2 linked regions of the Peribacillus simplex NBRC 15720 = DSM 1321 genome follow. The protein of the gene in region 2 interacts with the protein of the main gene of each other region in a pairwise test. Links are inferred from orthologs where the notes say so. Each region holds a gene or a part of one and is shown on either strand. Other genes may lie near its edges.

Region 1 (4,360 bases), 1.3 Mb from region 2 along the record:
TTATGAGGAATCGTGATGTTAAACCCTTCTATACCAAGGGCTTTCATGCCTTTCACGGCATCGTTCAAACGCTCTGGTGTCACATGAAAATGATGATAAACCGCTTCTATATTTTCTTTTTCAAATGCATCATTATGAATGTCCGGTGACATCGAATGTGCAATTGGATCTCCCATTACCCCATATATCTTTTTCATAGACTAGACGACCCCTATATTTAGATTAATGATTTGCGAACGATCACATTGACGCCCTTTGGAACATGTGCAACGATTTTCGCTCCTGGCTCATTGACCGTCACCCAGCCAAGACCAGAAAACACAATATCCATTTTACCATCTTTCAAGGAAAATTCATGTGGAATCAGCTTCGGAAACTCCTCGATTTGTTCAGGCCGTGGGGGCGTCAGTAATTCCCCGGCATGGTTTTTATATAATTCATCGGCATTTTCCAGTTTCGTACGGTGAATATTCAATTCATTAGAAAGATAGCAAGTCAGTGAACGCCTTCCGCCTGAGACATAGTCCAATCGGGCCAACCCTCCGAAAAATAGCGTCTGCCCTTCATTCAGTTGGTACACTCTCGGCTTGATTTCCTTTTTCGGCATAATCACCTTAAAGTCCCGTTTGTCCACATAGTGAGCCATTTGATGATGATTAATGATTCCTGGTGTATCGATCAATGCCTGTCCATCATCCAAAGGAATTTCGATCATATCCAAGGTAGTACCAGGGAAGTGGGAAGTAGTGATGATATCACCTTCACCGCTCACTTCTTTTATAAGACGGTTGATGAAAGTCGATTTCCCTACATTCGTACAGCCCACCACATAGACATCTTTACCTTTTCGATACCGCTCAATCGCATCAGCAGCTTCAAGGATGTGCTTTCCCTTTTCCGCACTGACAAGCAGGACATCAATCGGGTTAAGACCCAATTCCTTGGACGATTGCTTCATCCAATTGATCAACTTGTTCGGTTTTACGGATTTAGGCAATAAATCAACCTTATTTCCGATCAGAAGAACATCATTTCTTCCTACAAATCGATGCAGGCCAGGCAGCCAGCTTCCATTGAAATCAAAAATATCGACGATTTTGACGATTAAAGAGTCGGTTTCGCCTACTTTATTCAAGATTTTCAAGAAGTCATCGTCTGTTAAGGATACATCCTGAACTTCGTTATAATGTTTCAATTTAAAGCAGCGCTGACAAACGATGCTCTCTTTCTCCAGTGCCGATTTAGGGGCAAAACCCAACTCCTTCGGATCTTCAGTCTGGACCTTGACACCGCAGCCGATGCACACTAATTCTTGATGATTGTTCAATTGTGATCCTCCCATTCTATCATTCCTTTTCGTTTAAAAAACGCCATGATCTTTCTTTCAAAATAACGATTGATCCTTGTTCTGAATTCGTCGGTTTGTGCCACAGGGACCACTAAGATCGTATGAAACCCGCCTCGGTTCCCTCCCAATACATCCGTCAATAACTGATCGCCGATTACCACCGTTTCTTCTAATTTCAATCCCATTGTCTTACGGGCTTTATGAAAAGCTCTTGCCATCGGTTTTCTGGCCTGGAAGATAAATGGAATGTGAAGCGGATCGGAAAAAGCCCGAACCCGATTTTCATTATTATTGGACACAATCGTCACTAAAATCCCATGATCCCGCATATTGTCGAACCATTTGATTAAATCGGGAGTGGCAGTTGGCCTGTCCCATTCAACGAGAGTATTATCCAAATCGGTAATGACTCCCTTAATACCTCTTTTTTTCAATTCTTGAGGATCTATATTAAAAATGCTTTTAACATGTTCACTCGGCAAAAATAATTTAAGCATATTGGCACCTCTATATTTTCATTAAAATTTACCGTCTCCATCATATCGAATTTTCAGCTCACTTTCAAAAAAAATTAGGAAAGAAGGGCTGACGGTAAAAAAACATCATAATGTATGTTTTCAGATATGGAAAGGCATTTTTTATTAAAGAATGGGAAATTTGCAGGCAGACCAGAACCAAAGAACTAATTATTCATAAAAGATTTCGACAAAAATTTCATATAACCAACCTGTGGATAACTTTACTAACATTTTCCATACTGATGTGCACCATTTCGTTCACCTTGTAAACAACTTAACCACAGGTTATCCACTTTTAACTGTGGATAACAGAACGATTGTTCTCCACGTTTATTTCTGATACAGTAGGGGTACATCAAGGAAGACTTATCAATATATGCAAGTAAACACCAAATTATTCCTCGCAATCCCTACTGGAGGTGAGCAGCCGTAAATGGCGTTCTGATGCAAAAACTATCTGATGACCTGTTGCTTGAATCCTATTTTAAAGCGCAGAACTTAAAGTTGAGTACCGATTTCATCCGCCTCATAGAAACGGAAATTCATCGACGATCCTTAACGCATAAAATCCGATCAATATTTTAATATGAAATACATAGGCTGACATCAAATGTCAGCCTCTTATTTTCATTTGAAGTTAGACGGCTCTCATGAATCCGATTGTTTCACCCACACGGACATCTGCGGGAATGGATATGTTTCCTTCAAGTTCAAAACTGCCTTTTTCAAAGAGAAGCACCACTGTGGACCCAAAGCTGAAATAAGAAAATTCCTGTCCTTTTTCCAATTCATCCGATTCATCAGTGATGACGATCGAATTTATGAACATCGCCCCGACTTTCACCATTGCCAGACTTCCCGCTTCATTTTGAAGTTCAGTTATTGTCCGATAATTTTTTGATAATGGCTCTTTTCCATATTTCATCCCCCATTTATTAACGGGGTATGATTTCCTTCCAAGGGTCCAACGTTTGACTACAGAACCCTTAATTGGTGCATGTATCCGATGGTAATGACTCGGGCTTAAGTATAACACGAGATATTTGCCGCCTAAGTACTTTTCCAACAAAAGCTCATCCCCGAGCATTTCCTCCATTGAATATACCTTTCCCTTAACGACGATCTTTTTATCACCGCGTATCTCCCCTGAATCCTCGAGAACACCGTCCACAGGACAAGCTACCGCAGAAGGAACTGCCGTAATTGGCCTGGCGTCCGCCTTTAACTGCCTTGTAAATAGCTCGTGAAGATTGGTATAAGCTTTTAACTCCTTACCAAATTCCTGTTGATTAAGGTTGAATGTTTTTACATAAAATAAAATTAAGGGTCTGCTCCAACGAGATTGGCTAAAATGCTTTAATAAACCTGATGAATACTGACCATTCGTCAGTTCAATAAGAATGCGATAAAAAGACTGAAACAAATAAAACCACTCCAAATTGTAAAATTATCCTAAAAATCCCTTGCATAAATTGTGTTAAATAAAATATTATTATATAATAAATACTTATGTTTACTATAATTTGTTTTAATTTGTTTCATTTGAAAGGAGTGAAAAGATGTTTTTATTACACGCCCTAGATCAAACCATTAAAAAAGTGAAAGCACAAACAGCAAATATACTTACTTTAATGAACTTATCCCTTGGTGGATTTGCAATAATTGCCGTGATGCACGGCCAATTGAATTTAAGCCTGCTTTTGATCTTCCTGGCTGCCCTTGCAGATCGCTTTGACGGTATGGTTGCACGGAAGTTCAACATTGAATCGGAATTGGGTAAGCAACTTGATTCCATGTGTGACATCATATCCTTTGGCGTCGCACCAGCTCTATTATTATACCAAGGAATATTAATAGAATTCGGAGCACCTGGCACACTCTTCACGGTTTTCTATATTGGCTGTGGCGCATTTCGTCTCGCCCGCTTCAATATTAGTGAAAGCAATGGATATTTTACAGGAGTGCCAATTACGGTTGCGGGCTGCATCGCTACGTTAAGTTATCTAGCCATCCCGTATTTCCATCCGGTCTTTTTCTTATCCCTCATGATTATATTATCATTACTTATGGTCAGTCCATTTAAAATGAAGAAAGTTTAAATAAGAAAGCGGATGTCCTTTACCGGACATCCGCTTTTTTCGTTCATATTCCAGCCTTAAACCCACCTTATGCTTTTCGGACTAGGGGGTCGGTCAAACGCATGAATTCTTCTACATCCTCCATACAGGCATTGACCGCTTCTTCCCAAAAATCCCGGGTCTTTAAATCGACGCCTAAATGTTTCTCCGCCAAATCCTCGACCTTCATGGAACCGGTATCCTTTAAGAGAGCGATATATTTTTCTTCGAATCCTGCAGGCTCTTTCAGGGCATTCGCGTATATGCCTAATGAGAATAAGTATCCGAATGTGTACGGAAAATTATAAAATGGTACACCTGTAATATAAAAATGGAGCTTTGAAGCCCAGAACGTTGGATTATAATCACTTAAAGCA
Region 2 (4,649 bases):
TTAATCTATAAGGAGAAAAAACGGTCTCTTTCGCTTGAAATCCATTTCTCGGCATCTTCTTCATCCTTTTTAACCAAGCGGTTAACGAGGATATCATGTCAAATGTAATTTTCGAGAAAATTGATATGAATGGGATCATCTGTGTTAAACGCCGTTTCACTGAAAGCATTACACCAAAGTGACTCTATATTCCCCCGGTTTTCGCAAAAAATGCCTCCATGGATATGGCAAAAAAAAAGAGGGAGCATAATGCCCCCTCTTTTCGCTTTCATCATTCAGCGTCAAAAACTTCTACTTTTTCCATTTTGTCGCCATTTTTCATAGCTTTGGCTGTTTCAAGTCCAGATGTCACTTTACCGAATACTGTGTGAACACCGTTAAGATGCGGTTGTGGTTCGTGCACGATAAAGAATTGGCTTGAGCCCGTATCTTTTCCGGCATGTGCCATCGATAGGCTTCCTGCCTCATGTTTGTGAGGGTTGCCTTCTGTTTCACATTTGATTTGCTTGCCGCTTCCGCCTGCACCTGTACCTGTTGGATCTCCGCCTTGGCTTACGAAACCAGGGATGACACGGTGAAAGACTACACCATTATAAAAGCCTGTATTTGCTAAGTTTTCGAAGTTAGCCACTGTGTTCGGTGCTTCGTTCGGGAAAAGGTCGAATTCGATCTTTTCTCCATTTGCCATAAGTATGTATCCTTTTTTAGCCATGTAAAACATCTCCTTTAATATGAACTGAATCAAATCTAATAGTACCATTTTTAGTAGCAGAAAGAAAAGCAAGCGCTACTTATTTAGAATTGTATCATTATACATTCCGATATTTTTTCTTTTATAATGGGATAGATACATTATTAAAAGGGGGAAAGAACCATGATACAGCAATTTGATGCATTAGTCGTGAACAAGCAAGATGATCAATTCACCGTTAACATTCAGCAACTATCACTTGATGATCTACCTCAAGGCGAAGTGCTCATCCGTGTCCATTATTCCGGTGTGAACTATAAAGATAGCCTTGCCAGCATTCCTAATGGAAACATTGTCAGCAGCTATCCTATCGTTCCGGGAATTGATATGGCTGGTGTCGTCGTTTCATCTGAGGATTCGCGCTTTAAAGAAGGGGACGAAGTCATTGCGACCTCCTATGGGATTGGCGTTTCGCAATCCGGCGGCTACAGTCAATTTGCCCGTGTTCCGGCTGAGTGGATCGTCCCGCTTCCTGATGGCCTTACAATGAAGGAGGCAATGATCATCGGTACGGCCGGTTTCACTGCAGCCTTATCGGTTCTGAGATTGGAAGAAAATAACCTCACCCCTGAGCAAGGGAGCATTCTCGTCACTGGTGCAACTGGCGGGGTTGGCAGTTTCGCTGTCTCGATCCTTTCCAAACTTGGCTATTCCGTGGAAGCGAGTACTGGAAAAGAATCGGAACATGGTTACTTGAAGGAAATCGGTGCGAAGACTATTGTCTCGCGGGAAGATGTATATGATGGCAAGCTGCGGGCACTGGGCAAACAGAAGTGGAGCGGTGCGGTGGATCCCGTCGGCGGTGAACCGCTAGCGTCGGTCCTTAGCCAAATCAAGTATGGCGGAGCTGTTGCGGTCAGTGGATTAACGGCTGGTACAAGCCTTCCTGCCACTGTCTTTCCATTCATCCTAAGGGGTGTTAATCTACTTGGGATCGATTCGGTCAATTGCCCGATGGATACAAGATTGAAAGTTTGGCATCGCCTTGCTACCGACTTTAAACTCGATCATTTAGAACAGCTCGTTCAACAGGAAATTACACTTAAAGAATTGCCTGACGTCCTTCCTACCCTATTAAAAGGGGAAGCTAGAGGCAGAACGATCGTTAAGCTATAAACCAAAAAGTGACGAGAGCATGGCTTCTCGTCACTTTTCATTGTGAACTTTCATTGATAGGGAGACTGATATCTACAATCGTCCCTTCTCCCACTTCGCTGCTGAAATGAATTTCCCCATTATGCTCATGGATTATTTTAGTACTGACCATGAGCCCAAACCCAGTTCCTTTTTCAGAGGTGCTATAAAAAGGCTGCCCTAGATGCTTCATGCGCTCAGTTGAGATTCCGCAGCCTTGATCAATGAATCGGATCATTGCAGAGTCTCCTTCATGGTTTAACTGTATATGAAGTTTGCCGCCATTCGGCATGGCTTCTATCGCATTATTGACGACATTCGTGAATACTTGTTTTAACTGATTCGGTTCGCCAAAGACAGATGCCGAATCCATATTATATTCCTTGATGATTTCAACATCATTCAAAATCGCTTGAAACTCGGCTACCGTAATCACACTATCCAATATATCGTTAAGCTGAATGAATTCACAAACCTTCACTTCAGGCTCTGCTAAACTTAAAAATTCATTGGCAAGGGTTTCGATTTTTTCAACTTCACTGACCGTCATTTCAAGATAGTCCTTTTGCTCAGGGTCTTCTCTTAATAATTGTAAAAATCCTTTGACCGCAGTTAATGGATTTCTAATTTCATGTGCGATGCCTGCAGCCATCTGTCCTACCGCCGATAACATATTGGATTTACAGAGCAGCTCTTCGGTCTTTTTACGCTCCGTAATATCCCTACAGAATACCTGTATGGCTGGTTGACCTTTATAAATAATCGGAAGACCGAGTGTTTCTCCATAAAATACTTGTCCGTCAAGCCGAATGAACTTTTGTTCCAGTAAACCAACCGCCTGATGATCGTCCCTCATGATCTCGATTCTTTTTTGTACACTTTCCCGGGACTCCAGGTGAACGAACTGAAAAACCGATTTACCGATAATATCTTCCACACTATCCATCCCAAGCATTTTTGCCCCCATGGGATTCATATACTCGATGATCCCATTGCGATGTACAAAAATCGCTTCAGGTGACACCTCCACTAAACTGCGATACCTTTGCTCACTTTCCTTCAAGGCAGCTTCAGCAAGTTTTTGATTCGTGATATCCCGATAAACGAAAACCAATGCACACGGTTCATTTTCATTATCGCGGATATTAAACAGGGAGATGCTTACATCGATTAACTGTCCATCCTTCTTTATCCTGACCGTTTCAAAGCCTTTCTTTTGTACCCCTGACTTAATTTGGTCATGCAATTCATTGACTGACTCCTTCAAGAAATCAGGAATAATTGGAAACGGCATGCCTATGAGCTCATCATTCGTCCAACCGAAAAACTCTTCAAAAGCTGCATTCACTTGAAGGGTCTTTCCTTCCAGATCAACAATGGAAATGGCGTCCGGGTTGTTCTCCATGAAAGACTTAAATTTCTCGGTATTATCCTCCGGCTGTTCCCCCATTTGCCCTTGTCCATAATTAATAAGCCTTTTACTCATCTATATTTTTATTCCTTTCTTATCCGGAAATTTACAGTCTCAATTTTACAGTATCAGTAAATCATTTGCCAGTTTTATCATATGATTTCTCCAAGTTAAGGATTGATGCACAAAGAGGCCAAACCCCATAAGGTTCAGCCTCTTCCTTAAAATGTATTATAAATATTTGGACATTCTGTACCTGTTGGTTCATAAAAGCAATGGAGCTTGAAACGCCCAACCAGGGGCTGATTATACCAGGTTGCCGGACAATCTCCCGGTGGTCTGAAGTACCATAGGCTAAATTTCGAGGGCCATATCCTTTCACCATTTACACTGCGGCGTGCAAGTCTTTTTTCCCTGTCCCTTGCTCGCTGATAAAAATACCCCTTCTGTACTGCTTCAAAGGCATGCTCCTGATAAATCATGTCTGGAATCGTCCTCAACCCTTTGAAATCGGAACAATTCGACCTAATCCGATTGACTCCTACATTACCGATCATCAACATGCCTTGATCCCCTTCACCTTCGCCTTCCGCTCTAAGCAATCTTGCCAATAAGGCAATATCGGCATCAGTGTGCTTTACAACGGCCATCCCATCACCCCCATTTTTTTTATCCTATGCCTCGGGGATGGAAAAATACTCCGTTTATTAACAAAATCTTCATATGGAGTACACGTCCTATCAATAAAACAATCCTATACTTAAGTAAGGCTGGATAGCACGCGTGGCTATCATGGTATTTGGCGAAGGCGGGGCTAATACTTTCTTTATACATATAAAAAAGACGGCACAAATTGTGCCGTCTTTTATCTTGTCATTCTTTCGCTTCAAATGCCGCTTCAAACGCCAATGATACCTTTTCGAACTCTTCATCCGATTGGATATCGAGCAGTTCACCTTCGCCTTCGACCCTGAAAAAGAAAATATCGATATCTTCATCTGTATCCTCTTCAATATCTTCAAGCAAACCTACTGCAACATATTCCGTTCCTTCTACATCCAATGATCCTAAAACCTCAACTTCATGGCCTTCATCACTGTCATCAGTAAGGGTGAAAACCTCACCTTCACGAATTTTTCCCATACTACCTCTCCTTTCATATCCATTAATAATGGAGTTGTTTCCATAGTATATCGACTATTCGATTTATAAACAAATTTTAGCCCTGGAAAATTATAATACCATTCTTTCCAAGAAAAGAATCAATCAAGAGATATTATGGAAGAAAAGTATTATCCCATAAGCCACTTGTCATTTTTTCATTATTTACCAATACTTTCCCTTTTTTAACAT

The links. Proteins that work in one complex are often made in the same cells at the same time.
Region 1: the proteins of BS1321_RS14950 (region 2) and BS1321_RS21180 interact in binary tests that used the Bacillus subtilis proteins (3 or more experiments, as listed by UniProt). The link is inferred for Peribacillus simplex NBRC 15720 = DSM 1321 from one-to-one orthologs.

Annotation. Positions count from the first base shown.
Region 1 is NZ_CP017704.1:4,395,135-4,399,494, reverse strand. The notes cover bases 1,204-3,880. They hold BS1321_RS21180 (sporulation histidine kinase inhibitor Sda), read left to right. Parts: upstream 1,204-2,310; coding sequence 2,311-2,451; downstream 2,452-3,880. Other genes in these bases: pssA (CDP-diacylglycerol--serine O-phosphatidyltransferase), read left to right, coding at 3,426-3,880; BS1321_RS21175 (phosphatidylserine decarboxylase), read right to left, coding at 2,504-3,289; BS1321_RS21185 (YqeG family HAD IIIA-type phosphatase), read right to left, coding at 1,324-1,845; yqeH (ribosome biogenesis GTPase YqeH), read right to left, coding at 1,204-1,327. In the rest of the region: aroE (shikimate dehydrogenase), read right to left, coding at 1-197; more of yqeH, read right to left, coding at 218-1,203; more of pssA, read left to right, coding at 3,881-3,965; BS1321_RS21165 (M3 family oligoendopeptidase), read right to left, coding at 4,033-4,360. UniProt on the Bacillus subtilis protein: Mediates a developmental checkpoint inhibiting initiation of sporulation (by preventing phosphorylation of spo0A) in response to defects in the replication initiation machinery.
Region 2 is NZ_CP017704.1:3,116,811-3,121,459, reverse strand. Bases 1,139-4,104 are described here. They hold BS1321_RS14950 (PAS domain-containing sensor histidine kinase), read right to left. Parts: upstream 3,372-4,104; coding sequence 1,905-3,371; downstream 1,139-1,904. Other genes in these bases: BS1321_RS14945 (cell wall hydrolase), read right to left, coding at 3,518-3,946; BS1321_RS14955 (NADPH:quinone oxidoreductase family protein), read left to right, coding at 1,139-1,867. Outside these bases: BS1321_RS14960 (peptidylprolyl isomerase), read right to left, coding at 272-712; more of BS1321_RS14955, read left to right, coding at 875-1,138; BS1321_RS14940 (DUF1292 domain-containing protein), read right to left, coding at 4,170-4,439. UniProt on the Bacillus subtilis protein: Phosphorylates the sporulation-regulatory proteins spo0A and spo0F. It also autophosphorylates in the presence of ATP.